Regions from separate parts of the Pseudalkalibacillus sp. Hm43 genome, predicted to be linked through region 2. Evidence: a T-box and tRNA genes for the amino acid it is inferred to sense, from the RefSeq annotation. Region 2 holds a T-box; the other holds one or more tRNA genes.
The links. A T-box is a leader RNA that pairs with one kind of tRNA and senses whether it is charged. The one in region 2 lies ahead of metG (methionine--tRNA ligase), so its partner is inferred to be a tRNA-Met.
Positions count from the first base shown of each region.

Region 1: it has a tRNA-Met gene. The T-box ahead of metG (methionine--tRNA ligase) is inferred to sense a tRNA for this amino acid. The anticodon was not compared.

Region 1 covers NZ_CM135129.1:30,828-45,718, reverse strand. Annotated here, with positions in the region: gene ACXQIQ_RS00270 (superoxide dismutase) at 1-234, opposite strand, end outside; tRNA gene ACXQIQ_RS00265 (tRNA-Phe) at 681-756, opposite strand; tRNA gene ACXQIQ_RS00260 (tRNA-Met) at 914-990, opposite strand; tRNA gene ACXQIQ_RS00255 (tRNA-Ser) at 1,195-1,287, opposite strand; tRNA gene ACXQIQ_RS00250 (tRNA-Ile) at 1,316-1,392, opposite strand; tRNA gene ACXQIQ_RS00245 (tRNA-His) at 1,427-1,502, opposite strand; tRNA gene ACXQIQ_RS00240 (tRNA-Met) at 1,520-1,596, opposite strand; tRNA gene ACXQIQ_RS00235 (tRNA-Asn) at 1,598-1,672, opposite strand; gene ACXQIQ_RS00230 (DUF456 domain-containing protein) at 1,808-2,290, opposite strand; gene ACXQIQ_RS00225 (Na/Pi cotransporter family protein) at 2,292-3,932, opposite strand; gene ACXQIQ_RS00220 (DUF1189 domain-containing protein) at 4,121-4,906, shown strand; gene ACXQIQ_RS00215 (DUF1002 domain-containing protein) at 4,955-5,815, opposite strand; gene ACXQIQ_RS00210 (hypothetical protein) at 6,004-6,336, shown strand; gene ispG (flavodoxin-dependent (E)-4-hydroxy-3-methylbut-2-enyl-diphosphate synthase) at 6,427-7,545, shown strand; gene ACXQIQ_RS00200 (DUF4190 domain-containing protein) at 7,650-8,012, opposite strand; gene ACXQIQ_RS00195 (DUF1540 domain-containing protein) at 8,174-8,386, opposite strand; gene ACXQIQ_RS00190 (Fur family transcriptional regulator) at 8,464-8,868, opposite strand; gene ACXQIQ_RS00185 (metal ABC transporter permease) at 8,871-9,725, opposite strand; gene ACXQIQ_RS00180 (metal ABC transporter ATP-binding protein) at 9,738-10,496, opposite strand; gene ACXQIQ_RS00175 (lytic transglycosylase domain-containing protein) at 10,722-11,420, opposite strand; gene ACXQIQ_RS00170 (YitT family protein) at 11,556-12,425, opposite strand; gene ACXQIQ_RS00165 (NCS2 family permease) at 12,564-13,838, shown strand; gene ACXQIQ_RS00160 (ATP-binding protein) at 13,905-14,891, opposite strand, start outside.
Region 2 covers NZ_CM135129.1:1,961,751-1,976,641, forward strand. Annotated here, with positions in the region: gene ACXQIQ_RS10430 (Mur ligase family protein) at 1-274, opposite strand, end outside; gene ACXQIQ_RS10435 (alpha/beta fold hydrolase) at 267-1,043, opposite strand; gene ACXQIQ_RS10440 (hypothetical protein) at 1,628-1,858, shown strand; gene ACXQIQ_RS10445 (hypothetical protein) at 1,842-2,129, opposite strand; gene ACXQIQ_RS10450 (helix-turn-helix transcriptional regulator) at 2,148-2,381, opposite strand; gene ACXQIQ_RS10455 (hypothetical protein) at 2,507-2,755, opposite strand; gene ACXQIQ_RS10460 (helix-turn-helix transcriptional regulator) at 2,871-3,782, shown strand; gene ACXQIQ_RS10465 (zinc ribbon domain-containing protein) at 3,853-4,104, shown strand; gene metG (methionine--tRNA ligase) at 4,432-6,057, opposite strand; T-box leader at 6,108-6,384, opposite strand; gene ACXQIQ_RS10475 (hypothetical protein) at 6,410-6,655, opposite strand; gene ACXQIQ_RS10480 (carbon-nitrogen hydrolase family protein) at 6,766-7,554, opposite strand; gene ACXQIQ_RS10485 (DnaJ family domain-containing protein) at 7,556-7,927, opposite strand; gene ACXQIQ_RS10490 (pyridoxamine 5'-phosphate oxidase family protein) at 8,034-8,483, opposite strand; gene ACXQIQ_RS10495 (LURP-one-related/scramblase family protein) at 8,531-9,031, opposite strand; gene ACXQIQ_RS10500 (5-formyltetrahydrofolate cyclo-ligase) at 9,083-9,796, opposite strand; gene ACXQIQ_RS10505 (hypothetical protein) at 9,812-10,222, opposite strand; gene ACXQIQ_RS10510 (YwaF family protein) at 10,325-11,041, shown strand; gene rarD (EamA family transporter RarD) at 11,199-12,158, shown strand; gene ACXQIQ_RS10520 (hypothetical protein) at 12,169-12,822, opposite strand; gene ACXQIQ_RS10525 (manganese catalase family protein) at 12,935-13,828, opposite strand; gene ACXQIQ_RS10530 (YuzF family protein) at 13,847-14,050, opposite strand; gene thiE (thiamine phosphate synthase) at 14,512-14,891, opposite strand, start outside.

The DNA.
Region 1 (14,891 bases), 1.8 Mb from region 2:
ACCACCATTGTTACGGACAGCTGTACGGATGTTTTCAGGTACTGCATCCAAGTTGCTCATAAGAGCTTCGATGCTTTTATCTTGTAGATCCGCATGTCCTTCAAGTGCACCATTCAGCTTTGTTACGTATGCGTTATGGTGTTTACCATGGTGGATTTTCATAGTTTCTTCGTCGATGTGAGGTTCAAGAGCGTTGAACTCATATGGTAGTGCTGGTAGTTCGTGTTTTGCCAATTGAATCTCCTCCTTTAAGAATATGTAGTTACAAAGCACGGGTTAAGTGCCTACATTTCTAACAATATCAAATTTACCCAGTGGATTCAATTTTTAAACACTGCTTGGGTATTGATCAAGTGATGAACATCCTCTATTCATTACCAAGATCGGGATTTTTTCAGTTCATAGGGATGAATAAGCTCTATTCATTACCATCACGGCCATTTTTTCTCTTGATAGGGATGAATAAGCTCTATTCGTTACCATCACAGCTCTTTTTTCTTCTGATAGGGTTGAATAGGCTCTATTCGTTACCATCACGGCCCTTTTTTCTCTTGATAGGGATGAATAGGCTCTATTCGTTACCATCACAGCTCTTTTTTCTCTTGATAGGGATGAATAGGCTCTATTTATGTCTTTTGAGCAAAATAAAAAAACTTCCTATATAGTGAAGTTTTCAAGAATGGTGGCTCGAGACGGAATCGAACCGCCGACACGAGGATTTTCAGTCCTCTGCTCTACCGACTGAGCTATCGAGCCGTATGTAATTTGGTTGAACCCTTCGGGTACTTCATATGTTCAATGAGCAGGAAGTCGAAACGACGTTGTGCATTGAACTTAAATTGGTTGCACCCTTGCGGGTACTCCAGATATTCATTGAAAGAATGTCGATTCGACGTTGTTCAATGAATTATTTTGGTTGCGGGGATAGGATTTGAACCTATGACCTTCGGGTTATGAGCCCGACGAGCTACCAGACTGCTCCACCCCGCGACGATATTAGTTTATGGACGATGATTGTCCAATGATGTTGATGAGAAACTGAATGTCCTCCAACCCGTTCTCAGTTTGAATATTCAAGCTGCCTTTCGAACGGTTCGCTGAAGCTTATGCTCCGTAGCTTATTCCTACGTGCTCCACCCCGCGACGATAATAGTATATGGACGAAAACCTGTCCTATGTTGTTTGAAGATAAAATGGAGGAGGTAGAGGGATTCGAACCCCCGCGGGCTGTTACACCCCTGGCGGTTTTCAAGACCGCTCCCTTCAGCCAGACTTGGGTATACCTCCGTATGATATCAACTTAACTAGAGTTAAGTGGTGGACCCTGTAGGACTCGAACCTACGACCAATCGGTTATGAGCCGACTGCTCTGACCAACTGAGCTAAGGGTCCGCATAGTATGTATGCTTTGCTTAAATGGTCTTTATGGGGCGACTGATGGGAATCGAACCCACGAATGCCGGAACCACAATCCGGTGCGTTAACCACTTCGCCACAATCGCCATGAATCAGTTAAAAATGGTAGCGGCGGAGGGGATCGAACCCCCGACCTCACGGGTATGAACCGTACGCTCTAGCCAGCTGAGCTACACCGCCATGGCTCCACAGGCAGGACTCGAACCTGCGACCGATCGGTTAACAGCCGATAGCTCTACCACTGAGCTACTGTGGAATAATATCTTTTTAACGACAAGATTTAGAATAACATCTTCACCGTAAAAAGTCAATGCCGTTTTTTCTTCCAATCAAAAAGAAAAACAGGGACAAGAAATAATATACCATGTTCTGTCCCTGCTTGCAATAACACTTATAAGACTTTCACTAAGAAATAAATAACCATACCTGCTTGGATAATCAACTTGACGGTTGTACCACCGATAAAGCCTAGTAACGATCCAATTCCGACTCTGACTGCCTGTTTGAAATCACCTTTCTGATGAAGGAGTTCGCCTACAATAGCCCCTACAAACGGTCCAATCAAGATCCCAATTACAGGTATGATGAAAGGTCCAACCAGAAGACCGATTGTACTACCCCAAATGGCATGCTTGCTCCCGCCTCTTTTTTTGACACCGTAAAAATTACTCGCATAATCGGTTACATATAAGAGGATGACAAGTATACCCTGTATCACCCAGAACACCCAGGTCAGGGGTTCAAAACTGAACATCCAACCATAGATCAGGTAACCTGCAATCAAAAAGACGGATGAGGGAATGATCGGATAGATCAATCCCACAAACGCTAGTACAAATAATACAGTTATGAGTACCCAGGCAATAATGGTCATTTTACTCCTCTTCTCCTAAAACGTATTCCGCAATATTCACCGCATGGTCCCCGATACGCTCGAGGTTACTGATGATATCTACGAATACGATACCGGATGCTCCGCTGCACTTCCCTTCATTCAAACGAAGGATATGTTGTTTACGAAGTGTTCTCTCCATTTTATCAATGGCATTTTCCATATCAACAACTTTACGAGCTTTCTCTTTATCGTTCTCATCCATTGCATGGAACGCTTCATCAATCGTTGACATCGTTAGTTCGAACATTTCATTCAAATCACGGATCGCTGTATCTGTGAGATCCACTTTGTGCGTCATCTGATATTCAACGAGTTCGACGATATTTTCCATATGGTCTCCGATACGTTCGATATCACGTACAGAGTCCATCAAGATGGAATGCTGTTCTGAGTCATGTGTCGATAACGTATAAGAAGACAATTGGACAAGATACTCTGTAATCCTTTGATCAAGGTTATTGATCGCTTCTTCATATTGAGCAGCTTTATCTGCGTTTTTCTTATTTTTCGTATCTAAAAACGTAAAGGTTTCATGTAATCCTTTTTTCGCATAATCTGCCATTCGAAGCACTTCGAGCTTAGCTTGTCCAAGCGCTACTGCAGGAGACTTTTCAAGGAAAATAGGATCTAGATGTTTTGCTTTATATTCAATTTCAACATCATCTCCAGGCACAAGTTTAGTTACTAGGTATGCCAGGAAAGCGATGAATGGGAATTGAATGGCTGTATTTGCAAAGTTGAATGATCCATGAGCAAATGCAATCTGCATCTTCTCATTCAAGTCGAACGTTGTTGCTAGATATTCCACATACGCTGTAAATGGTAGTAGTAGAATCAAGAAGACTGCAGTTCCAAGCAAGTTGAAAATTACATGCGTCAAGGCTGCTCTTCTTGCTGCAACACTTGCACCGATTGCTGCCAGGACAGCAGTGATGGTTGTACCAATGTTATCCCCAAATAGAACTGGTAAGGCAGCGTCCAATTGGACAGCACCCTGAGAATATAGTTCCTGGAGAATCCCTATTGTTGCACTGGAACTCTGTACGATAACCGTAAACAAGGTACCGATGACGACACCTAATAATGGGTTATTGGACATATCAACCGTCAGTTGTTGGAATGCTTCAAGAGAACGTAATGGTTTCATTCCAGAGCCCATCAAGTCTAGACCGTAGAAGAGTGCACCAAAACCAAAGAATACTTGACCGATGTACTTCACTTTCTTCGAATTGAAGAAGAAGAGCAACAAGGCTCCGACTGCAAGAATTGGCAAGGCGTATTCCTTGATCTCAATCCCAATGATGAATGCGGTCACCGTGGTACCGATATTCGCACCCATGATAACACCAATTGCTTGTCTTAAGGTCATGAAACCTGCATTTACTAGACCGACTGTCAGCACGGTCGTACCTGAGCTTGACTGAATCAAGATCGTGACAATAATTCCTGCAAGTACTCCCATGAATGGGTTGGACGTGAAACGATCAAGTATATCTCTTAACCGATCTCCTGCCGAATTCTGTAGACCATCTCCCATGTATTTGATTCCAAATAGGAAGATACCAAGTCCACCAATGAATTCGAATATCATCTTTTGAATGTCTAAATCCAATTCATTCATCCCCTACATAAAAATTTCGACATAATTTGCCTCATTCATTATCACCAACTTGACTTGGTTTGTAAACACTTTTAAGATTTTTTAATTTTTTTGTAAATTTGTATGTTAGATTTGATTTGGGGAACTTTTACCTTGTTCATTTCGTATAGGAAAGATAAAATGAGTCTAGAAACTGAAGGGGGATAACCATGAACGTATTCAAGCAATTTTTTGTAAGCTTATATTCACCTAAAACGATAGCTACATTCCGGTTCCAAAAAATCGGGAAGTCAATCGGATATGTTTTTATTTTAATGTTGATATCCATGATCTTTATCGGACTGAACATGGGGCTATCCATTTCAAAGGCAACAAACGAGTTCGCGACAGCACTCCAAGAAGATATCCCGGACTTTCAATTCCAGGATGGTCAATTGACTTCTGACATGGATGAGCCCGTCGTCCGGAAAGATGGCAATCAGACGTTTATATTTGATACGACAGGTACAATAACGAGAGATGATCTGGATCAGTATGATAACGCAATTGCAATCTTGGACAATCAAATGGTGATCATCAGTGCTGGGAGTGCTGATACATTCAATTATGGAACGATGCAGGACGTTAGCTTCAATAAGAACGATATCGATGGATTCATCGATTCAGCTCAAAACTTGCTTCCATTGATTATCACGGTAGCAATTGTGGCCGCTTATCTATTCATGACTGCACTTAAATTCATCGGGGTTACTGTACTCGCTCTGATTGGTTTGATCATCAAAAACATCATGAAACGGAACTTGCCGTATCGTCAGTTATGGATTCTGTCAGCTTATTCTGTCACATTACCGACCATATTCTTTGCATTAATGGATCTGTTACGCATCACGATTCCGCTCCAATTTCTTCTCTACTGGGGAGTGGCAATCTTCATCCTGTCTCAAGTCATCAAATTCGTACCGCTTCCTAAGAAACAAGAAACAGAAGAAATCTAAAATAGTCATCAAAACAAAAACCCAGACCCGATCGGGTCTGGGTTTTTGTTATTTAAACAAATTCTTAAGTGCTTCAATCAATGCGATGAAGAAATCGAGAATATTGCGAATGATTCCTTGTGTCTCTTCTTTATTCAGAAACTCACTTAAGTTGTTTCTTACATTTTCAAGGTTGCTTTTGACCTGGTCCCAGTCGATGTTCATTTCCTTCATCCGATTGAACAAGGATACAAGTCCGTTCAGCTCTTCATCGGTCAATGTAATGCCGACTTCTTCCGCTACTCTTTGAATGAGTGCTCTTAAATCCTCTTCCGTTTCCACTGGGTTCTCTGCGAGTTCTTTCTTGATCTTAGTCATGAGTTCTGTCGCTTTGTCTGCACCTACACGATCTCCCAGTTTGACGGTTTTGACCATTTCTTCGTTTGCAACTTGTTTTTGTTCTTCAGGAATTTTAATATCCGTTTTCACTTCATAAGCTTTCAAAATTCCTGTCAATCCTGCTGTACCTGACACTTCGAATGGTGCTGTCACATAAATGTCAGCATCCGTAACCCCTGCAGTCGTCAGAGCGTTCGCAAACATTTCCTCTGTGACCCAGTTGATGTTATTCGTCTCTACGTTCAAGCCAGAATCTTTTTCACCGATTGTAATTTTGGTCGAAGAAATTGCTCTTGTACCGATTTGTGCTTTGGATATATATTCTCCTAAGTATTGATGCTCCTCTTCATTTGTGACGGATATCGTATCCACATCTGATGGGACATCCATTTCTTTCAGGATACCTTGTTTCTGTTCTTCAGTAAGATCTTCCCCCAGGGTTACAATGACATCCCCTGGTGCCGCATCTGCAAGTGCGATTCCAGGAATCATGAAGATTGCCAGGAGTGTAATCGCTAACCACTTTTTCATTTTCATGTCTCCATTCTCCTTTAGAAAAGAATTCCTTAAAGCATACGTAAAGACTTTATTTTTCTGTAGGTCTCCCTTTATTTTACAAGTTGTCTACAAATAAACCAACATTTTCTTCTTCTTTTCGGAATATCGGTGTGGGACAAGCATATACATGTATTAAGTCGAACTATGCGGAGGTGTGGTATATGAAAAAACTCAGTCTAGCTGTCCTCGTCTTTCTCTTACTTTATAGTGTTTATTTTGACCTGAAGATCGGAACACTTCCATCAGCCAAGGCAGAACCGGTTCCCGTACAAGCCGCTTCCTCTGAGCAACCAATAAAACAAGAACATCAATCCTTTAAAGAAATTCAGGTCCAACCTGGTGAGACGATGCTGACGATCCTGGAAAAACTTCATAATGGATCCTTTCCGGTTTCCATCGAAAAAGCGGTGAAGGATTTCGAAGAACTAAACGATGGCATATCCGCACATGATATTAAAGCAGACCGAGCGTATCGCTTCCCTTTTTATCAATAAACACAATTCCTTGCCAAAACCTTCAAATCATTGCTAAAATGAAGTCGTTATAAGTTACGAAGCATACGTCCTTAAAGGAGCGATTAATACATGAGTGAAATTACTCACCGTACGAAAACAAGACCCGTAAAAGTTGGTAACCTAACAATTGGCGGAAACAATGAAGTCGTCGTACAAAGTATGACTACAACGAAAACGCATGATGTAGAAGCAACTGTAGCTGAAATCCTTCGCTTGGAAGAAGCGGGCTGTCAAGTCGTCCGCGTAGCATGTCCGCATATGGAAGATGCTGAGGCGATTGCTGAAATCAAAAAGCGAATCAACATTCCTCTTGTCGTTGATATCCATTTCGATTATAAACTCGCACTGAAAGCGATTGAAGGTGGAGCCGATAAAATCCGGATCAATCCAGGAAACATCGGACGTAAAGAAAAAGTCGAGGCTGTTGTGAAAGCGGCTAAGGAAAAAGGCATTCCGATCCGTATCGGAGTCAATGCTGGTTCTTTGGAACGTAAAATCCTAGAAAAATACGGATACCCCACAGCTGATGGGATGGTCGAAAGTGCTCTGAACCACATTAAGATCCTGGAAGACCTCGATTTCCACGATATCATCGTATCAATGAAGGCATCAGACGTGAATCTCGCTGTAGAGGCATATGAGAAAGCGGCTAAAGCGTTCGACTATCCGCTTCACTTAGGGATCACTGAGTCTGGAACCTTGTTTGCCGGTACTGTAAAAAGTGCTGCTGGACTTGGGATCATCTTGAACAAAGGAATCGGTAATACAGTCCGTATTTCATTGAGTGCAGACCCTGTAGAAGAAGTGAAGGTCGCACGTGAACTGTTGAAAACGTTCGGGCTCGCTTCCAATGCTGCAACATTGATTTCTTGTCCGACATGCGGACGTATTGAAATCGACTTGATTTCCATTGCGAATGAAGTTGAAGAATATATCTCGAAGATCAAAGCACCACTTAAAGTCGCTGTACTTGGATGTGCCGTAAACGGACCAGGTGAAGCGCGTGAAGCGGATATCGGAATTGCAGGAGCTCGTGGTGAAGGTCTCCTCTTCCGACACGGAGAAATCATCCGAAAAATCCCTGAGGATATCATGGTCGATGAATTGAAGAAAGAAGTCGACAAGCTTGCAGAAGAATATCACGCAAAAAAAGCAGCTGAAGAAGCCGAAGCTGAAAAAGTGAAATAGAATATGAATGAAGCTGACCGTTGAACGGTCAGCTTTTTTGTTATTAGTCCAATTCCATCGTATTAGAAATAAAAAACGAAGGTGGATATCCACCTTCGCTTCGTTTAGAAAAATGGTACAAAGATCAGACTGACAACAATGGATGCGATCCCCAATCCGATTGCCCAGTTCGCCAATGTACGTGCTCCTCGTCTTCTTGCAAAAAACCCGACGATGATCCCAGCGGCACCCAACAAGATCGGAAGGAAGAATAAAGATAAGACGGATAAAGCAAGGGCGAAGTAACCTACGCCTCTACCTTCGTTTATATCATCCGTATCCTCATCAAAGTCATCCTCACGATTGACGCCTTTTTCGTGCACGCGTTCTTGTTCTGGAAGAGGGAGAACCTCAGCGGCTGTTTCTTCCATAAAGTCTGCTTCGTACTCTCGATCTTTTCGTTCTTCACGATCGTATCGATTTTCCATCAGCAATCCCTCTCTTTCCTAAAAAGTTGAGGAGCCTTCTTATTATTCGTTACGGTACGCCCTTTCATTATGACAAACATTGTTAATCACCATTGTGACGAGGAATGGTAAATAAAGAAAAATCCATCCATTCAGAAATGGACGGATTCTCAATATGATTCTTAATGTTTTGGGCGGAATGTGTGACAGCACGTTTCAGCACTGTGTTTCGCTGAATCTCTATGCAAGTCTCCCTCAGCCAGACTTCCGGTAACAGACATGTCTACATTCTGATCTGCGTGTTGATCGATTTCGACGAGGATGGCATCGGCCTGACAGTTGTTTCCTTCGCCCCAATACGTACAATTGGCTACATTACATTTCACAGTTGGCATGAGATCTCCTCCTTATCGGATAGCGTTCCTCTCATAACAACTTTTCATCATTCTTTTCATATGAAATCCCGTGGAAATCAATGGCATTCCTGGCAGTAACCATAAATCTCGAACTTGTGGTCTGTGATAAAAAAATCATCCGATTGAATTTCATTCATAGGACATGCTTGAATGGCACTTGTTTTTCCACATTCGAGACAAATCATATGATGGTGATGTCCAGATGTTGCACATGAAAAACGGAATCGCTTCTCACCATCAAGCTCCGTCTCTTCAAGAATTCCTAGATCGGTAAAAACCGCAAGATTACGGTAGATCGTGTCAAAGCTCAGACCAGAAAAAGTGGGCTTCAAATGTTCCAAGACATCTTTAGCAGTCAAATATCTACGCTCACGGGCAAACAACTCTAAAAACATTTCCCTTTTACGTGTGAATTTATATCCATTCTCTTTCAATATTTCCAGTGCTTCACGAACTTCCATCCTTAAGCCTCCTTAGACCGTTGAAACGCATAACGATACTTTTTCCAAGTGATGACGATAATCAGAATCAGTGCTGATAATAAGACAATCGTCCCACCTGGTGCTAAGTCGAAATAATACGCTGTAAATAACCCTGTTATGACGGCTGTTTCTCCAAAAAGGATCGCAATCCATATGGTTTGTTTGAATCCTTTCGCAATCCGAATGCTCGCTGCGACCGGCAATGTAATCAATGAAGAGACAAGCAAGATTCCGACGATTCTCATGGAGGCTGCAATGACAAGTGCAACCATCACCATGAACAGGAACTGAATGAATCTTGAACGAATCCCAGCGACTTGCGCCTGATCTTCATCAAAAGATAGTAAGAAAAGTTCTTTATAAAACATCACGATGGCGATGGTAACCACAATCAGGATGGTCAAAACCATCCACACATCGGAGGTATCGACTGCAATAATGCTCCCGAATAGATAGTTGAACAAGTCCGTATTGAACCCATTCGCTAAGGAAATGAATACAACACTGAGTCCGATACCGACAGAAAGAATGATCGGAATCGCTAGCTCTTGATAATGTTTGTATTCTTTTCTCAAACGCTCAATCAAAACAGAACCTGTGACCGAAAAGGCCATTCCAAGATAGACAGGGTTCAACATTTTGAAGGCTCCAATTTGTTTACTGATCAATAAGCTCGCTGCTATACCTGCAAGAGTGATATGAGAAAGAGCATCTGCAATGAGCGCTTGTCTCCTTACGACGATAAATACCCCTAATAATGGGGCCAGGAAACCAATCATGAGTCCGACGAATGCGGCATTCCGTATAAAATCATATTGTAAAAAATCTGCAATCATAATAAGCACCTCTTAGTCATGCTGATGATCCATCGCATGTACAGGATGGCCATAGAACGATGATAAATCCCGATTGTCCATGTTTTCATATTCGTGCGTGTCTCCATGGAAATGCAATCGCTTATTCAAACATGCAACATGTGTGACCAGATTGGTTACAGGTCCCATGTCATGCGTTACCAAAACCAGCGTAATGCCTTGCTCTCTATTCAACCGTTTCAACAGCTCATAAAAGTCGTCTACAGACGATGCGTCTACTCCGACCGTCGGTTCATCTAAGATGAGTAACTTCGGATCACTGACCAGCGCTCTTGCAATGAATGTTCTCTGCTGCTGTCCACCTGACAATTCACCGATGTTTTGATTCGTATATTCTTCTAAGCCGACGGTTTGAATCGCTTGCATGACCCGTTTCTTATGGGATCTTTTCATGAATCGAAACATGCCGATCTTACCGAATAAGCCCATGGATACTACTTCAAATACAGTTGCTGGAAATCCGGAGTTGAAGCTGTTCGCTTTTTGGGACACATAACCGATTTTGTGCCAGGCTTTAAATCTCTTCACGTTTTCACCGAATAAATCAATCGATCCCTGGTGTAACGGAAGCAGGCCGAGCAACAACTTGATCAATGTCGATTTACCTGAACCATTAGGTCCTAACAAAGCCAAAAATGATCCTTCTGGAACATCGAGGTTGATTCTTTCTAAGACAGATCGTTCTTGATAGCTGAACGTGACATTTTTTATGGATACGACTGATGATTCCATCGTGATCCCCTCTTTCATTAATAAAATTTCAGTATTATAGGAATGATTACGATTTACCTTACTAGTATATCTTAATATGTCTGTTTGTAAAGAAAAATTGGCGAAGTCAAGTTTCAAACGCAGACTGAGCCCTATTTGCACTTATACTGAAGAAAGTGTTTACACTTTCTTCAAGTGTAAAGGAAAAGACTGACACGATCTTTGTGCCAGCCTTTCATCTTCGTATTATTTCTTTCCTACGGCAATCAATTCTTGTTCTTCTGCCTTCTCTTGTATTTCTTTCGCGTACCAGCTCTCTGCGTGACCTTCTTTCTGAATGTACTTCTCAAGTCCATATATGCCACGGTGATACGCGGTCAGTGCTTTATCCCAATCATCATACTTGGCATGAAGATAGTCCAAATAAACAATGGAAAGCTGGATCGCATAATAAGGGTTAAATAGCTGCTCTTTACTCTCGTACTTCATCCCAGCCATTTCTGCAATCCATGGTGCAGTATTCTCCATGAACTGTGCCATCCCGTATGCTCGTCCATATTTTGTTTCTGGACCGACCAGTGTCGGATCGAACTTGTTTCCTGTTTCCACACGTAACAACTCATAGACGATATAAGGATCTACATCGTTTCTCATTGCCTCGCGCACAAGAAATTTGCCCCATTCTTCTTTAAAGCGTCCGTCACTTTCTTTTTTGAATTGCTTCGAAAGTTTCTCCGCTTTCTTGCGAATCACATATCCGCTTTTTTGGGGTTTATCCTCTTTGCCCTTCTCCTTATAGAAAGACACCATTTGTTGATAATCTTTTTCGGATTCCAACATCAATGTTTCTGCCTTCTGTTTTTCAAGATCTTGTTTCAATTCATGATTTTGGAAAAGGATATATGAAAATGCCACGATCAAAGATAAAATTGTTCCTGATAACATGTACAAATACTTCTTGTTTTTCAACAAAAACACCTCATTTACAAGTAGGTATTTTGACACACGTCCTCCATCATAGATGAATTCAGTAGTCAAATCAAGTAAATGAGGCTATATAACCAGAATCTTACATTTCAATCAATGAATTGGTGATTTGAATTTTGCGCCTTTTGTTTCTTGAGTGTTCATAATCGTAATGAACGCCTGTTTATCAATGTCATACACGATATTCTTCAACTTGGTTACTTCCAAGCGAGTAATGACGGCATAAATGACTTCTTTCTGCGCATCCGTGTATCCGCCTTTTCCCATCAATTTCGTCGTACCTCGGCCGAGACGATCCAATATGGCTCCTGATATTTCCTCATAATGATCCGATACGATCAGTACGGCTTTCGTTTCATCTAGTCCTTGGATTACAGTGTCAATCGTCTTGAACGCAATATAGTATGTAAGGATCGAATACATGGCGCGCTCTGGTCCGAAGACGAAACCAGCCCATGCGAATACGAATATGTTCAAGAACATGACGATTTCTCCGATGGAGAACGGGATTTTTTTCGTAATTAGAATACCGAAAATTTCAGTGCCATCCAAAGAGCCTCCATGCCGGATCACAAGCCCGACTCCGACACCTAATACTAGGCCTCCGAATACTGTGGCAAGGATCAATTCATTTGTAAAAGGGTCTAATCCATGAAGTAACGGTTCGAATATCGCAAGACTCAGAATACCTACCATAGAGGATACGACGAATGTCTTACCGATTTGCTTATAACCTGAAAACATGAATGGAAGATTTAAAATGACGACAAGAACAGCAAAATTCAATGGGGTCAGATAGTCAAGAATCAGTGAGACACCGATGATTCCACCATCAATGATTTTGTTCGGAATCAAAAAAAGTTCGATGGATACCGCAGCAAGACCCGCTCCGATGATAATCATGATCAAGCGGTAAATCAAATGACCTATACTCTCTTTTTTATGTTGTTTAGGTTGTACCATGGGTCACTCCTCTGTTCTTTTTTATAATTATATCATGTACACTTGAAACTCTTAAAAATTTCGCTATAATTAACAATCGTGGCATATTTCATTTGCCATGGGCGGGAGAGGGTTACATTTTAGAAAGAAAGGTTTTAGATGAAACAATTTATCGAAAATTGGTTCCGACTTTCAGCACAAGATACGACGATTAAACAAGAACTTGTTGCTGGTATTACCTCTTTCTTCACAATCAGCTACATCATCATCGTGAATCCACTGATCTTAGCTGACGCAGGCATTCCGTATTATGGCGCTCTGATGGCGACCATCCTCGTCAGTATTATTTCATGCTTGTTCATTGGATTATACGCGAACGCTCCAATCGTTTTATCACCTGGTATGGGCGTTAACGCATTTTTCACGTATACGATCGTTGAAGGAATGGGCTTGACTTGGCAAGAAGGTCTCGGTGCCGTCATTATGGCTGGGATACTGTTTTGTATCGCGGCATTCACACCGATCAAATCACTCTTGTCAAAAGCCGTCCCAGAATCCTTAAAACATGGGATTACTGTTGGAATCGGATTGTTCCTGGCGTTCATCGGTCTCCAAAAGGCCGGAATCGTCGAGAAGAGTCCTGATACCTTCGTGAAGCTTGGTGACTTGAGCGAACCGAGCACATTGCTCGCGCTTGCTGGGTTCATCATCTGTCTGACCTTATATGTGAAGAAAATCAAAGGAGGATTCATCTTATCTGTCCTATTGATTTCAGTCCTTGCTTATTTCTTGGATTTGACACCGAAAGCACAGGCAGTTGATAACGATGCTTCCTTATTGATATTTGCAGCAGATATGACAGGTTGGATAACAATGGACTTTTGGATTGCGTCCTTTTCACTTGCATTGATCTTGATTGTGGAAAATATGGGGTTATTACACGGTATGTTGCCTAATGCTGACAAATTCGACCGTTCTTTCCAATCCAGTGCGTTTTCAAGCGTTCTATCTGGGATGTTCGGAACGAGTCCGACGATTTCAACAGCAGAAAGTGCATCCGGGATTGCAGAAGGCGGACGTACAGGACTTACAGCTGTGGTAGCTGGCTTACTGTTCATCTTATCGATCTTCGCTATTCCTGTGTTGTCAGGTATTCCTGATGCAGCGATCGCGCCGATCCTCATTGTCATCGGTGGTGTGATGATGCAATCGATTCAATATATCAAGCTAGAAGACTTCACAGAGAGTTTTCCTGCCTTCATGATCATTGCATTGATTCCGTTGACCTACAGCATCGTAGATGGGTTGGCATTCGGATTTATCGTGTATCCGATCATCAAGATGGCAGTCGGACAGTTCAAACAAGTCCCACGGACCATGTATGTCATGGCATCCTTGTTCATACTGAACTTCGTATTCCATTTTTATATGTAAGCTAGAAAAGCGCACGTCTGCGCACCAACTAATAAATATTCTTATCTAAAAAGAACAGCTGATCATTCAGCTGTTCTTTTCGTTTATAAAAGGAATTGTGAACGTAATCGTCGTTCCTATTTCAAGCTCACTGCGAATCTCGAACGACCCGCCATGTTCTTCGATAATCTTTTTGCATAGTGGAATTCCGATTCCGTTTCCTTTTTCTTTTGTCGTGAAGAACGGTCTTCCCAGTTGCTCCAGGACTTCCTGTTTCATCCCCGGACCACGGTCTCTGAAGATCACTTCATAATGATCTTCTTTTATATTCCCTTCCAACTGGATGTATCGATCTTCTTTTTGATTGCTGCACGCCTCGATCGCATTCCTTAGCAGATTGAGAACGACTTGCTTCACCATCGATTCGTTCACCATACTGAAACGTTCGCACTCATCAACCTGATATTCAAAAAAGAGATTATGTAATAGACATTCGGATTGTATGATATGGATGAGTGACTTGATGATCAAGTCCGGCCTCTGTTTCTGTTTATGCACTTTTCTTCTAGAAACAGATAAAAAGTCTTCTATGATCTCGTTCATGCGCGCGAGTTCGGACAAGACCGTATCGTAGTACTTGCTGAAGTCCTTCGTCACAGAAGATAGCTGGATGAAGCCTTGTATGACGGACAAAGGATTTCTCAGCTCATGTGCGACACCAGCCGCCAAATGGGAGACGGACTCCATTTGCTTCTTATATAACAATAAATTTTCAAATCTTTGTTGAGGGGAACGATCATATAGAACGAAACGGATACTTTCATCAGATTCGAAGTACATGCCCTTGATTTGATAAAGGATGTCATCTTCATAATAGAATCGTTCGTTCACGATCTTTGAGGAGCGTATTTCTTTTGTCATCTGTTGCATATGGGATAACAGAGGATGGTGAATATCGAGATGGAGCAGGTTCTGACCAATCAGTTGGTTGACAGACTCTAAGTCGAAGAACAACTTCATCCTTTCGTTACAACAGTCAATCTGATTACTCGATGTGATCGTCAATATTCCGAT
Region 2 (14,891 bases):
TTCCGGTCTCTCGAGTAAGATATAAGACCAAATAAAGGGCAATAAACAATAGAATCGCAACGTTATCCAAAAAGTTCACGAATGCAATTAGTGCAGTGATGATCGGAATGAAGTCACGCTTTTTGAAGACTTTCTTGCGGTTTTCCTTCATCCATCTCAAAAACCGCTCATTGCGATACGAGTTCTGTTGCAACATATGGATGGCTCTTCTCAACCTTGACCAAGTGTACAGGGCCCAGAAAATGACCCCGATCATAAATAAAAGACTAAGCATCTTTCCACTCCTTATCTTTTTCAAGGAAGTTATCGATAATAACGAGGAATTCGTTCAATTTTTCTAAGTATGAATAGTGTCCGACGCCTTTCAGTACGACAAGTCCCGCATTCGGGATCGCTTTTTCCATGATCCTTGCGTCTTCCACTGGGGTTGCTGTATCGTTTTCACCCCAGATGAGCAGTGTCGGAGCCTGGATGTCTGGCATGAACCGTTGCAAGTCTTCGTTCACGACCTTGACCATCGTCTGTTGCATGACACCAGACGCATTCTTGTAGTCAGCAGAACCGACCTTGCCTTTCACTTTCGTCAGGATTTCTTCTTTATGTTTTTTCAAGCCTGGCAGGTCCAGGACTTTCTTGAGTGTTTTGTAAGTATACACCTTATAGTAGTATTTCATTGATCGCTTCGGCTTAACACCCGCTGCATCCACCAGAATGATCTTATGGACAGGATGGTGCGCTGCATAACGAATGGACACTCTTCCGCCAAAAGAATGTCCAACGAGGATTGGATCTTCGATGTTCAACTGAGTGATGAACTCGCGCAGCATGTTCGTGTACGCTTCTACATCCCATGCTTCCGGTGGCTCCTGGCTTTCTCCGAACCCAGGAAAGTCGATGGAATACACTTTGAAATGCTTCTCGAGGTTATTGTGAACAGGCTCAAAACTTTTCAGGCTCGTGCCCCAACCGTGCAGGAGTAAAATGCTTCTCCCTTCGCCTGATACACGGTAGTTGACGTTAACTCCCCTGATCTCTATATTCATCTATAAAAACGCTCCTTAAAAAATCATCTACTGTTAATCATATACTTTATTTATATTATCATACCTGATGCTTTCTAGGACATCTACTGACGCGATTTTTCGCCTCTATCCCAATATATTTCAATAGCCTAAAATCGGTACAATAAAACCACTTCGTTCAATTCATTCTATACTGTTCGTAATGAGCGGCTGTTTTAAGGAGTTCTTTTGGGGTATTTCTGTTGGATTGGGGGGCCGGGAGTGCTATCTTGCCGTGGTAACAGCGTTTCTTCTGTTTTTGGGAAGGATAACTGCTCTATCCTTCCCGAAATCAGCTCTCTTTTCGTTTTGGGGAAGGTTAACTGCTCTATCCTTCCCGAAATCAACGCTCCTTTCGTTTTAGGGAAGGATAACTGCTCTATCCTTCCCGAAATCAGCGCTCTTTCCGTTTTGGGGAAGGATAACTGCTCTATCCTTCCCGAAATCAGCGATCTTTCCATTTTGGGGAAGGATTGACCAGCTGAACTCCATTTTATCTTAGGTAATTAACATTTTTGCAGGAGCAAGCTATAATAATAACAACCACAAATTAAGGAGTGATTGAAATGGGTAGAAGTAACGCTTATAAAAAGCGGCGGAAGCTCGAGCGTGAAGGTCGCCGTAATCCAGCGAAAAATCGTAGTGATTATGCATTCATGGATCTTCAAACCAGAACAACGAAAACGAAGAAAGACAAATTGTTTCAGCACAAACATAAAGGCCGATTATCTGACCGGAACTTCGATCATGATAACGGCCTTTTTATTTTACCTTTATACCTTAGAATTGTTTTTTAAATCTAAAGATTAAGAAAGCGTGAACCGTGGCCAATAGTCCATATACGATGGCCAAGACTTGAATCAGTTGTTCCACTGATAATGAAATCATCGCTTCTACAATAACTGTTGCCACAAAACCAACGGTGACAAGGATATATGTATAGATACTTGCTTTCCCCATTATGAGTTGCCCTCTTTCGTCTTTCCCTTCTGTTGCAACAAAGCTCCCAACATAGAAAACAGAGAAAGCTAACATAATCGTCGTAATTGTACTAAGAATAGAAATCATATTTACCCCCTGATAGATTTAAGCATTCTCATCTTCTTGATCTTGGTGGTAAGTGAATAGTTCTGTGATGTCAGTGTCAAGAACACGAGCAAGTTCAAACGCTAAGATTAGTGATGGATTGTAGCGGTTCGCTTCCAATGAAGAAATGGTTTGTCTACTTACCCCAACCTTCTTGGCCAGATCCCCTTGAGACCATTTCCGTTCAGCACGAAAAACATGTAACCGATTTTCAAGACTGCCTTTCTTTTTCATATTCACCCCTCATTTCTTAACTTAAGCTTATTGTAATGTATTTTTACCTAAATGTCAAAAATATATTACATTTAGTAAAAAATATTTTACCTTTAAATGCAAAATTAAAACAGCCTTAGGCTGCTTTAACTGTTTCCATTCGTACTAGAGGAATGACTTGACCACAAAGAGACTGCTAGAATGAAGATTGCAATCACCATGACGATTGCTGAGTATCGTGTAATGTTGAAGAAGAAATCACTATAAGAAACAATCTCTGTGACATAATCATTCGGTCCTTCCTCATACCTGTGTTCTCTTGGAAAAAAGATGAGAAAACCTATAAACGAGATGATAAAACTATAGATCCCCGTTTTTACCAACAACTTCTCCATTTCGAAACGTCTCCCCCTTGTACACTGCTAATCTGAATATATCTCATTTTCAATATTATGGAAACGGTAACTTTTGATACAATGTGTGTAGTTGAACATTCGGAGTGTGGTTTTTATGAAAACAGAACGCTTACTCGCCATTGTCATCAAACTCTTGAACAGGAAAAAGATGACGGCTAAAGAACTGGCGGATTATTTTGAAGTTTCCGTTCGAACGATTCAAAGGGATATGGAAGCAATTGAACTTGCAGGAATCCCGGTTGTTTCGGAAAAAGGGCTGAATGGCGGTTATTCCATATTAGAAAACTATAAAATTCATAATAGCTACTTCAACGACGTCGAGCACCAACTTCTCATGACGGCATTGGATGGAGTCTATAAAACCTATGACGACAAAAACTTGAAGAACATCATCGAGAAACTCTCTTCCATTAAAATGCACCAATCGGCCCCTGAAAGCCAATCTCTTATTCTTGATTTCAGTGATTGGGGACCAGAATCTAAAAGGCAAGAAAAAGTGAGATCAATTCAAAAAGCCATTGATACCCAGAAGGTTGTGCAATTTAGATATATAGATATTAACGGCAATTCCTCCACACGCGTGGTAGAACCGGTCTCCCTCATTTTGAAAGTTAATAAGTGGTATTTATACGCTTTCTGTACTCTTCGAGAGGATTATCGCTTGTTCAAAATCGGAAGAATGGATGACGTTCAGATTACAGAAAAGAGGATCGATCCAAGCAGAGAAGTCCCACCGTTCGACTTTACACATGATGATAGGGAAAGAGTACGCCTACGGCTTAAATTCCAAAAACAAGCCTTAAATCAGTTGGAAGATTATTTCGAACTTGATGGTCTGGAATTTCATGAAGATGGATGCATCTATGTCACGGAGTATTTTCCTGAAGATGAATGGGTTTATGGCATGATTCTACACTTTGGAAACCAGGTGGAAGTGCTTGAACCAGAGCATATCCGATCCATCATCAAAGAGCGCGCTGAAAAAATTTTAGAAAAGTATATATAATTACGACATAATGGTGTCGTATTACCCTCTTTATAATGAGCTTAGATCTTATTAATAGGAGGAATTATAAATGAATCAACCAGTATGCCAGAGTTGTGCAATGCCAATGGAAGAAGAAAAGATGTTGGGAACAAACCAGGACGGCTCTAAGAATGAAGAATACTGCGTGTATTGCTATGAAAATGGAGCATTTACTTCGAATGTCACCATGAATGAAATGGTCAATATTTGCGTGCCTCACCTAGTGGAAGAAGGCATGAAGGAAGCCGAAGCTCGTAAAACGATGGAAGACATTTTACCTAAGCTGAAGAGATGGGCCTAATCATGAAAAAGCGGAACCTTCATCATGGAGGTTCCGCCTTTCTTTATGCGCTCTCTTCGTTTTTGCTATCGCTTTTACGATTTTCTATTTTCTCTTGATAGAAATAGAGCGAAACACAAGTAACCACAATCAACATAACAATTCCGGAGTATCTCGTTATTTGATAGAGTGGCTCTTGGTAACCTCGGCCAAGTGGTAAAGGAAAAGCAGCCATGAGAATGAAGAAACAAATAATAAAGCTATAAATGCCAGACTTCACAATGATCTTTTCGATTTTATTCTCCTCCTTTTACATACGGTAAAATGTCTTGAAACCTTCAACCTACCTCAGCTCCCTAACTTGCTTTTCTCCTCCTCAATCCTCTTAATATCAATTCTCTCAAACAGGGGTGATACCTTTTTCAAATGCTTTTGATTAATTTCATTATATGTCCATCCGTTGTGCTTCAAATCCAGAACATCCCTGATTTCTGCTGTTGAGAACGGCAAGAATGGTGATAACAACGTAGAGAGGTTCGCAATGATCTGTACACACGTATTCATCGTCACTTTACAGTTTTCAGGGTCTTCTTTGTATTGAATCCATGGCTGGCGTTCGTCAAAATACTTATTACTCGTTCGGACCAATTCAAATATCGTCTCCAACGCTTTTTTGAATTGTCCCTTTTCAATTAGTTCTCCAACTGTGGCATATACCTTCTTTACCTCTGAGAGAATGTGCTCTTCTGGCTTCGCATCCGGTATCTTACCTTCAAAAGACTTTTCAATGAATTTCAAAGTCCGGTTCACGAAGTTTCCATAAGCCCCGAGCAATTCACTGTTATGACTGTAGATGAACTCACGCCATGAAAAGTCCGCATCCCGTTGTTCAGGACCATTGATGGTCAAGAAATAACGGATGGAATCCGGGTGATCATTCTCCAAAAGATCCGGCACCCAAACAGCCCAATTGCGACTTGTTGAGAGCTTTCTCTTTTCAACAGTTAGATATTCACTGGATATGATATGATCTGGAAGTTGTAAACCACCCAATCCAGACAAAATCGCTGGCCAAATGATCGAGTGGAACGGAATGTTGTCCTTGCCATGAACGTAGTAGGCTTTTGTTTCTTCCTTCCAGAAGTCCTGCCAATCCCGATTTTGATCAGCTGCCCACTTTTTACTTGCTGTTAAATAACCACTTACAGCTTCAATCCACACATAGATTTTCTTAGCCTCAAAACCTTCAACCGGAACCGGTACTCCCAGCTCAATGTCTCGGGTTGCCGCTCTGTCCCGCAACCCTTCTGACAGATATCGCTGTGTAAGATGGTACGCATTTGTCCGCCACCGATCTTCCTTTTCAGCCTCAGACAAGTACCTTTCAAGTTCAGATTGAAAATTCTTCAACGCAAAATAATAATGCTCCGTTTCTTTTACCACAGGCGTGTTGCCGCAAAGCTTACAGACTGGATCAACCAAATCCACCGGGTCAAGGATTGTAGAGCAGTTATCGCATTGATCGCCTCGCGCGTTGCTACCACACACAGGACAAACGCCTTCCACATAACGGTCAGGCAAAAATTGCTGATCTGTTTCACAATAGCTCTGAGCCACCGTTTTGACGTAGCAATGACCTTTTTCGACTAAGGTTGTAAAAATCTCCTGCACCTCTTGATGGTGAAAAGGATGATCCGTGCGGAAGTAATGGTCATAAGTAAAGCCAAGTTCGTTGAAGCATTTCAGGAATTCATTGTGATAACGATCGGTAATGACTTGCGGCTCAACCCCTTCCTGTTTTGCTCTTATCGCGATCGGCGTACCGTTACAGTCACTTCCAGAAACATAAAGGACTTCTTCCCCTTTCAACCGGTAGTATCTGGCTAAAATATCACCCGGTAACAAACTCGCAAGATGACCTAAATGGAGCGAACCATTCGCATATGGCCAAGCTCCTCCAATAAATACACTCATTCTAATTCCTCCTTATATAAACTAAAAAATCCTCGTCCTCAGACGTTTAGTCTAAGGACGAGGATCAACTCGTGGTACCACCTTAATTCGCTGAACGTTCACACGATCAGCCTCATGAAGTACGAAGTGATGCAATCATTGCACACTCTTATACTCTGACATTGTTAACGGATGCCAACTCCCGTCACACATTACTAATGATTAGAATCACGTTCAAAGTGAAGTTCAGAGGCCATTTTCGGTCAAAAGGTCGTTCGCTTCTTTTCAGCATACAGAAGCTCTCTGTCAGAACACCTGGAGACTTACTTTCCTCGTCATAACTTTTGCAAAAGGTTTATAGAGTTATTATAGTCTAACACATACATTTCTGACATGGAATTTCATCAAAGGTCGGTTGGGTTGAATTCCAATACTGGACCCAGTAATAGCTGCCGTTCGTTCCCTTGTTCGTGATGACTTTTTGTACAAAGCTTTCTTCTTTCATCCAATTGCACCTCACCGAGTGCACCTTATTCGAATCATGATCCAAGACAATAAAGTACCCCGTGCCTTGTCGCTTGATGTGTTGGAAATCATTTAAGTGTTTGACAAGCCTCATTCTCGTCACCACCTAACAATGGATTTACAAGCTATTACCCACTAGTATTCCCTATTCATGTCGAAATTCCTTTATTTTTATTGTAAAACATAAGTATTTTCTTAAGTTTATTATACATTTAGTCGATTTATTTCTTTTATTTGAAGGAGATCTGTCCGAGTCTGATCAATATACCAGTTGGACACAGTTGATAAATCCACTTTTACACGCTTCATGATCGTTTCTTCAGAGACGATTTCTTCTAATACAGAGCCTTTTGGCGAGATCGCGATGGTAGGACATCCTTGTTTCGGATGTGCGACGTTTGAACCGAAGATGTATCTTTGATTTTCAGCAGCTCGACTGATCAAGTGACTTTTCCAAACTGGAAGATGATCTTCAGAAATCACGTTTGTGAGATATATCATACATTGCGCGCCTCTCATGCTCAGTAACTTCCACTGCTCTGGAAAACGAATTTCCCTGCATAATTGGATGCCGAAACGAACGATGCCCTCATTCGTTTTCATTTCAAATACAGGTAATCGGTCACCAGCAGTAAACGTCCCTCTTTCATGGATTGCGAGATTCACTTTGTGGTAAGCTTCCCTATTTCCTTGTGGGGATAAGTAGATCCCAGCATTGTACCACTTGCCCTCTTCATATAAGCAGCTTCCGAATATGAGGTGGATTTTTTTCTTTTTTACATATTCAGAAAGTTGGTTGATACACGCTTGTAATTCATGTACATCTAGATTCTCTAAAAAACCTAAATCATCATCATATCCGGACAGTGCTCCTTCTGGTAAAACGAGCACTTCATCTTCGTCCAACTGATCCATCAGTTTTACAATATGATTCAGATTCGCTTTCATGTCAAAGCTTAAAGGAAATTGTCCGATCCATACGGTAAGATTCATCTTAATACAACTTTCTGTAAATTTTGTTTTGATATTGACTGAAGGCTGATGATTGGTTGATTTTCCGCTTTTCCATGAGGTTGTTGAAACGGATGATCTTTTCATTCAAACGTTTGTTTAACTCTGCCCGCTCTTTTTCATCTTTACAACATGCAATCAGTTCTTCGAGTGTGACCATTTCCTTTTTCAATTGGACTTCAGGGGGGACAAATCCTGAATTCTTCAAGATTTTATAGCCGATGCGCAATTCATCCGGTACGCCCGCTAGATCGTCTTTCGGTAACGGTTTACCTTTACCAGGTAAATTGTCGAAATCCCCTTTTCGGAGTGCCGCACGAATTTTCTCTTCTGCAATGCCAGCCGAAAAATCCATATCATCACCTCATTCGAATGGTTATGTTCATTTTACCAGAAAATGACTCCTGATTTGTGACAGAAAATAAAAAAGTGCTGAACCTGAATGGCTCAACACCTACTTCCTATACTTCTAATACTTGTGGGGTTTTCGATCCGCTGTTCATCAGTCGGAACAGGGTCGGCTTGATCTCGAGCACGATATAGTCCGGGTCGTTCGGTCCGTCGAACCATCTTTCCATGCTATCTGACCAAAGTTTATCTTTAATAGCCGAATCATCTCGGATTTCAGCTGTCCCTTCGATCTCCACATACGCATCGCCAAGGCCATCTCCATTATACCCAAGCAAGATGTGTACGTTCGGATTATCGTCGATTTCTTCGGTTTTATGTGTGTCTTTATCGGTCGGTGTATACAGCGTCAAGCCTTCGTTATAAAACGTCATGTAGCGTGAGTGTGGCTTGTCGTTTTTTACAGTCGCAAGTGTACCGAATTTACTGTCTTCCAATACATTGAGCACTTTTTCTTTGAGATCTTTCTCTGTCACGTTAACATCAGCTCCTTTTATGAACATCCGTTAGTAATATACCTTTCCGGAGCTGAAATTAAACAAGGTTACAATTAGGTAGCGGCAGCCGCATTCGATTTGATGATCATCGTAATGCCCATCACCATGGCTATGAGTTCTTCATTGGAGAGATTATTTGACCGGTTCGTACGCTTGTAAGCATCTGATTGGAAAATCCCGCTTGTTTTTACAAAGTGGGCAACTTCTTGTTCGTTTACGTCTAACACGCTGTATTCTTTAGAGAAACTTTCTGAAATGATCGTGTAAATTCCTCGCCCGTATGCTTCGTACTCATATTTTTTTGTAAAAAACGTAAACCGCTGACGCAGCAATCCAATTTCAGTATTAGTTGCATCACTTATGGTCCATTTGCCAGAAAAAAAGCGGAAGCGCCCTTCCGTAAATAAATTCCCGGAAAGATCCATTACGCGGAGGCTTGAGGAAAACGAACTTTTTAGATCAAGCTTTCCAATTTCATTCTGATTTTCATCATAAATACTTGTTAGTCCAGCAGAAAAAAAGTTGTCCGAAAAATATAGGGTACTCGTTTCCATCCTTCTCACCTCTTACCTATTTTACGGATCACTCTGATAATAGTTTCAAATCTAAGAATGAGTCAGCTTATAGATTTCCTCGAGCACCGGCATTTCTTCTCGTTGTTCATCTGTCACTTGATCCCAGAGGATTCCGGTCGGTTTTTCATAGTCGTTTTCAGTTCGGATCAGTTCCTTCTCTGTCGCAATGTAATCGACAGTCAAGTCATAGGCGTCGCGTGGCAAGTCATCGTCTACAAGCTGGGTTGAGTGGATCGACGTAATGACAGCTACCTCCGGATTCCCGAGCTCTCGAATGATCGCATATTCCCGATCAGCATAGCCTTCTCCTTTTCCAAGCCGTCGTCCGTCTCGATGGATAGCGACAGAGCCGACTACGATCAGATCGATTGGCGGCATTTCTGATAATGGGATGACTTTTCCATAGGAGTTGATATGACTGAGGCTTGCGGCTTTCTTCTCTTCGCCGTCCGGGACCCACTCCGGTTTTACCATAATAAAGCCATCTTTCAGCCTTGGAGTCGGAACGAGCAACGTCTTTCCGTCGATTAAAATCTGTTTGCGAAGCGGAATCTGAGGAGAATCTGGATTCACCTTGATAACGTTTGCGTCTTTATAAATATCCATCGCTGTGATGAAGGCTGCTGCTTTTTCAGCCCCTTTAAAGTTCGGGATGCGTCCTTTCAATGGAAAAGGGAATCGGCCGACTTTCTCTTCGGTCATCCGCTCCCATACACTTTCTCTGATTTCTTGTTTTGAACTCACTGTAAAACCTCCTTCTTACGGTCGATAGCCAAATCCGAGACCGAAAATCATTGCAAAGTATAAGAACAAGACGAGTACGATGAGCAAGGTGATGATACTGAGAAGTCTTGACCAGAATCCCTTCCCATAATAGAACCATTTGTAAAAGATGTATGTAACGAGCGCTGCGGTCGGTATGAAATAAAAGTACGATAACTGTTCGACCCATTCTGTATTCTTATCCCAGTAGATGTCCGGCACAGGCGTTGTGTGGTATTGATCTTTGATCGCTTCTCTTCCCCAGATGAAGACCACCGACAGTATGATATAATACGCGGAAATGATTCCTTTTGCATAAATGTTGAAGATCTTCAATGCGAGTACCGGCACCAAGATCAGCACGAGCAAAAGATAGATGGCTGTATACTCCCCTAAAAACCAAAGCACAAAATCCCCCCTTGAAAATTCTCTTTACCTTTATTGAAAAATATGGAAACATTATATCAAACATTGTTCTCGAAAGCATGTCGGATACAGAGGAGCATAAGGATGAACGACCTATTCCACCCGGAACGTTATAAAGATTTCACATTGTTTTCAACCGAACATCTCTTGATGATCGGGTTGCTGTTTGTCGTCGGACTTGTGTTGGTGTTTTCGAGGGACGCCATTCGTAAGCGCCCGACGGTACAGCAGTATATTCGTTGGGGGTTTTTCACCATTCTCCTTGTCGGCAATGTCGGTTATCAGGCATGGAGTATTTGGCATGCGGTTTGGGATGCACGCATCAACCTTCCATTCCAGCTTTGCTCGATCAGTTCGCTGGTGGTGCTATTTTTCCTACTGAAACCGACAGAATCCCGGTTTCAGATCGTCTATTTCATCGCCTTGATTCCGCCATCTTTAGCCGTTTTGACGCCCGATTTGTTGTATGGAAGTCCGCATTATCGCTTTTTTCAATTCTTTATTTTTCACATTACGCTTGTGGCGACCGTCCTCTATTATTTGATCGTTGACAAATATGAGCCGAGGTTCGTTTCAGTGTTGAAGGCTTTCGTTTTTATCAATATCCTGGCGGTCCCACTCGGATTCTTGAACAACTACCTCGGTTCGAATTATTTGTTCCTCGAAGGACCTCCGGCAGCCGATACGTTGCTAAGCTTGTTTGGAAGTGGATACTGGTATTTGATTAATCTGGAGATCGTGATGCTGCTCACGTTTTTCCTGACCTATCTCCCTTTCTACTTGAAGCGGAAATTCCTTTGACCAACTGAAGACTTTCCGATTGTCTTTTAAGCGAATTGGGACTAAAATTGAAATAATTCCGTGCCAGGCACCGAATATAAACCCTTGATATATCAGCGTTTATAAACGGTGCCTGGTACACGTATGGCATTTTCATCAAGAATCGAGGTCCTGAAAGATGACGGAGAATCAAAGAAAAGAGCAGGTTGCCGGGGTGGCGGCTGGCGCTGGGGCTTACATACTGTGGGGGTTCTTACCGCTCTATTGGAAGCTGATCAACCATGTGCCTTCTGAAGAAATCCTTGCCCACCGGATGATCTGGTCTTTCGTTTTCATGCTGATTGTCTTGATGTTTTTACGTCGGATCAAAAAGTTCGTCACTGAACTGAAAGAACTGATCGCAAACAAGAAAAAGCTGGTCGGCTTACTTTTCGCAGCTATCTTCATTACAATCAACTGGTACACATATATCTGGGCGGTGAACAACAACCACGTCGTTGAAGCGAGCCTCGGTTATTACATTAATCCGCTCGTGAGTGTGTTGTTAGGGATCGTTTTCCTTAAGGAACGTCTGTCGTTCTGGCAAATCATTTCGTTCACCTTTGCGGCAATCGGGGTATCGATTCTGACGTTCAACTTTGGGTCCATCCCGTGGGTTGCAATTTCGCTCGCGGTGAGCTTCGGACTATACGGACTCTTGAAAAAGTTGACTGCGCTCGGTGCTTTGACCGGTCTGACGATCGAGACGATGTTCATCACTCCAGTCGCCTTGCTGTACGTCAGCTTCTTAGTAAATGACGGTACGAATTCATTCGTTTTGTCGGAACCCATGACTGCTTCGCTTTTATTCGGGGCAGGGGTCGCAACAGCGATTCCTTTGCTGTTGTTTGCGACCGGGGCAAACCGAGTGTCTCTGTCCATGATCGGATTTTTGCAATACATCGCGCCGACAATCATGCTCGTTCTCGGGATATTCCTATATAACGAAACATTCTCCCAGATACACATGATTTCATTCATCTTCATCTGGATTGCGTTGGCGATCTTCACATTGTCCAACACACGTTTGCTCGCCCGATTCGAGCCGAGGATGACGAAAGAGAAAAGCTATAAAAAACCGGACACCCACGCAGGGTGATCCGGTTTTGTTATTGCCGATCGAAATCTGTTGTTAAAAATTCTGCTCGAAACAGATAAAAGTGATCGTAATCGGCGATGGCTTCCTTTAACTCTTCCTCCTCTAATGAGAGCAAGTCTGCACGAACCTCTAATGAGTCTCCGGCTGTTTCAATCAGGAATGCCAGGTTCACCGGTTGGTCTTTCTGGACTTCCATCTTTTGATCCTGTTGGCCCCACGAGCTCGAGCTTGGGGACTTTGCACTTTCTATATACTGTTCTGCTCTTGAGTATCCATTCTCATCTGAATAAGTGAAGTACACTCGTTTCAGGTTCTGATTTGCTTGTTCCACTGAAGGATTCGCAATCGTAAAGGCAATCCGTTTATTCTTCACTTCCTGCGTGATGCCAGCACCGAATTCACCTTCATTATCTACTTTTACACCTGACTTATAGTGCTCGACGAATAAGTTCATGCGCTTGATAGGCTGTTTGTTCAAATCAACATCGAACACAAAAACCATATCTCCACCGATAGCATTCAATAAATTCTTATTTTCATCACTCAACTGAGCTGGTTGTATCGTAATGTTCTTTTTAGATGTTACGACTTCTTTTACAGGTGAACAAGACGCTAAGATGGATATCACAAATAGGATTACGATGATATGTATGAACCGCTTCAATCTGACTCCCCCTTATCTTCTATTATGATAACAGATATTGGTAAATGGATGGGTCTATTCATATCCGATAAAAACGAAAAAACAGTAGGATTGCACCTACTGTTTTCCTATTTTACAAATCACGAAGCAGTCTTTTCATGATCTGTTCGTAGTGGTCTTTCGTGATGCCTGGTGCGAACTCTTCTGGAAGTCCATTAAGGTCCGGGATCTTCGCGCCTTGTGGAGCGCCTTCTACAACTCGGAGCGGTTGCCCGTTTTCCGGATTCGTTCCTTTCCAGATCTGTCGGATGCCTTGATATTCCCCCGCATCACTCCATGTGTAAAGGACATTTGCCAACCCGCGTTCTTCAAATTTTCTTGCGTAGTCGAATTTCGTATTAGAAAGGTTCGGGACCGGAAGCATCTTCGTCAAATCCGTTCCTGTCGCGATATATATGGCTTTTGCATAAGCGAGGATATGTGTCCCTCCTCGGACAAGTAAGTATCCGATCATTTCTCTTGCAGTCGGATGATCGGTCATCTCGTAAACACGCATCTTATGGGTACGCGCTCCTACCTCCAGGAAAAAGTTATGAATCAAGTCGACGACCAGGTTCCCACTATTAAACACGTAATCTCCCCGCCAGGAGTTCCCCATCGCATCTGCGCCGAGAGCTGTTTGGGCAGTTGCGATAAACTGATCGGCGTTGCGGGCATCGAGCCCATTTTGAAGCGGTGTCAGGTCAGGTGGTGCCGGGAATGAACTTCCTTTTGTCAGTAGATTGATAGAGGTCGAAACGAGTTCAACATGACCGAACTCTTCCGCAGTAATGCTTGCGACTAGATCGTAGAACGGTTTCAGCTTCTTTTTCTCCCGGAAATTGAACGACTGGAACATGTAATTGTTGAGCGTCGACATTTCCCCAAACCGTCCACCGAGCAAGGCTTGAACAGCTGCCGCTGCGTTCGCATCGCCATGTTCCGGAATAGGGAGCTCAATCAACTGCTGGTTGATTCGTTTAAACATGGTCGGCCTCCCCTTGTGTTAGTTTGGAAAAACCCAAACAATCTGCTGAATGCGGACGAAGAACATGGAACTGTTGATCTGAAGGACAATATGGTCCGGCTGCACATCGCAAAGCTTCCCTCTGAGGGAACCTCTCGTCGTTTCCACCGTCAACATCTTCCCGATCACCGTCTGAAGTGTCTGGTATACATAAGGATCCACTAAACTGAAAAGCTGAGGCATCCGTTCATCCACTCTGCACCTCTCCTTTCGCATAAAAATCCCACTATACTAGCGTACGCATCGGGAGGGTTGTCATAGTCTTGCAGAATGGGGCGTACTCTCAGATTGGTGCGTACCAGGTACCGTTCTGAAGTGCGCGTGTAGCAAGGGGTTTGGAACGGTGCCAGGCACTGTCACGAGTTGGTACCTGGCACTGACTCCTTTGGTTTTAGAAAAAAGCTTCGAGGTTTTAGAAAAATGCGTCGGAGTTTTAGAAAAATGGTGCGCTGTTTTAGAAAAAAGCGACTCCGTCTTGTAAAAACAGCGCTCGGTCTTAGAAATCGGGACTTTACTCCTAGCCCCCAACCACTTCTAATAAAGAAGCTGCCGGACCCGGCAGCTTTCATTATGGATAAAAAAAGAACTGCAACCGATGGTTCCCCGTCGGCACAGTTCTTTCTAGGAGTTTACTCATGAATGCTTTATTGTATGTTTGGTACAAGTTTGTTTAGAACTACACAAAATTGTTTTGCCGCATCAAGAGGTGATTCAGCTCCGCTGATGCCTGATATGACAGCAACTCCGTCTGCTCCTGCTTCCATCACTTCATGAGCGTTGCTCGCCTGGATGCCACCGATTCCAACGAGCGGTACCTCATGACCTGCTTCACGAATTGATTGAATGACCACAGGTCCTCGAACCTCTTCGATGTCGTCTTTCGTTTTCGTCATGAACATCGGACCGACGCCGATATAGTCTGCGCCAGCACGGACCGCGGCTTCCGCTTCCTCTACGTTATGCGTGGAAACGCCCAAAAGCTTGTCTCCGATCAGCCGGCGCACTTCTTCAACCGAACCATCTT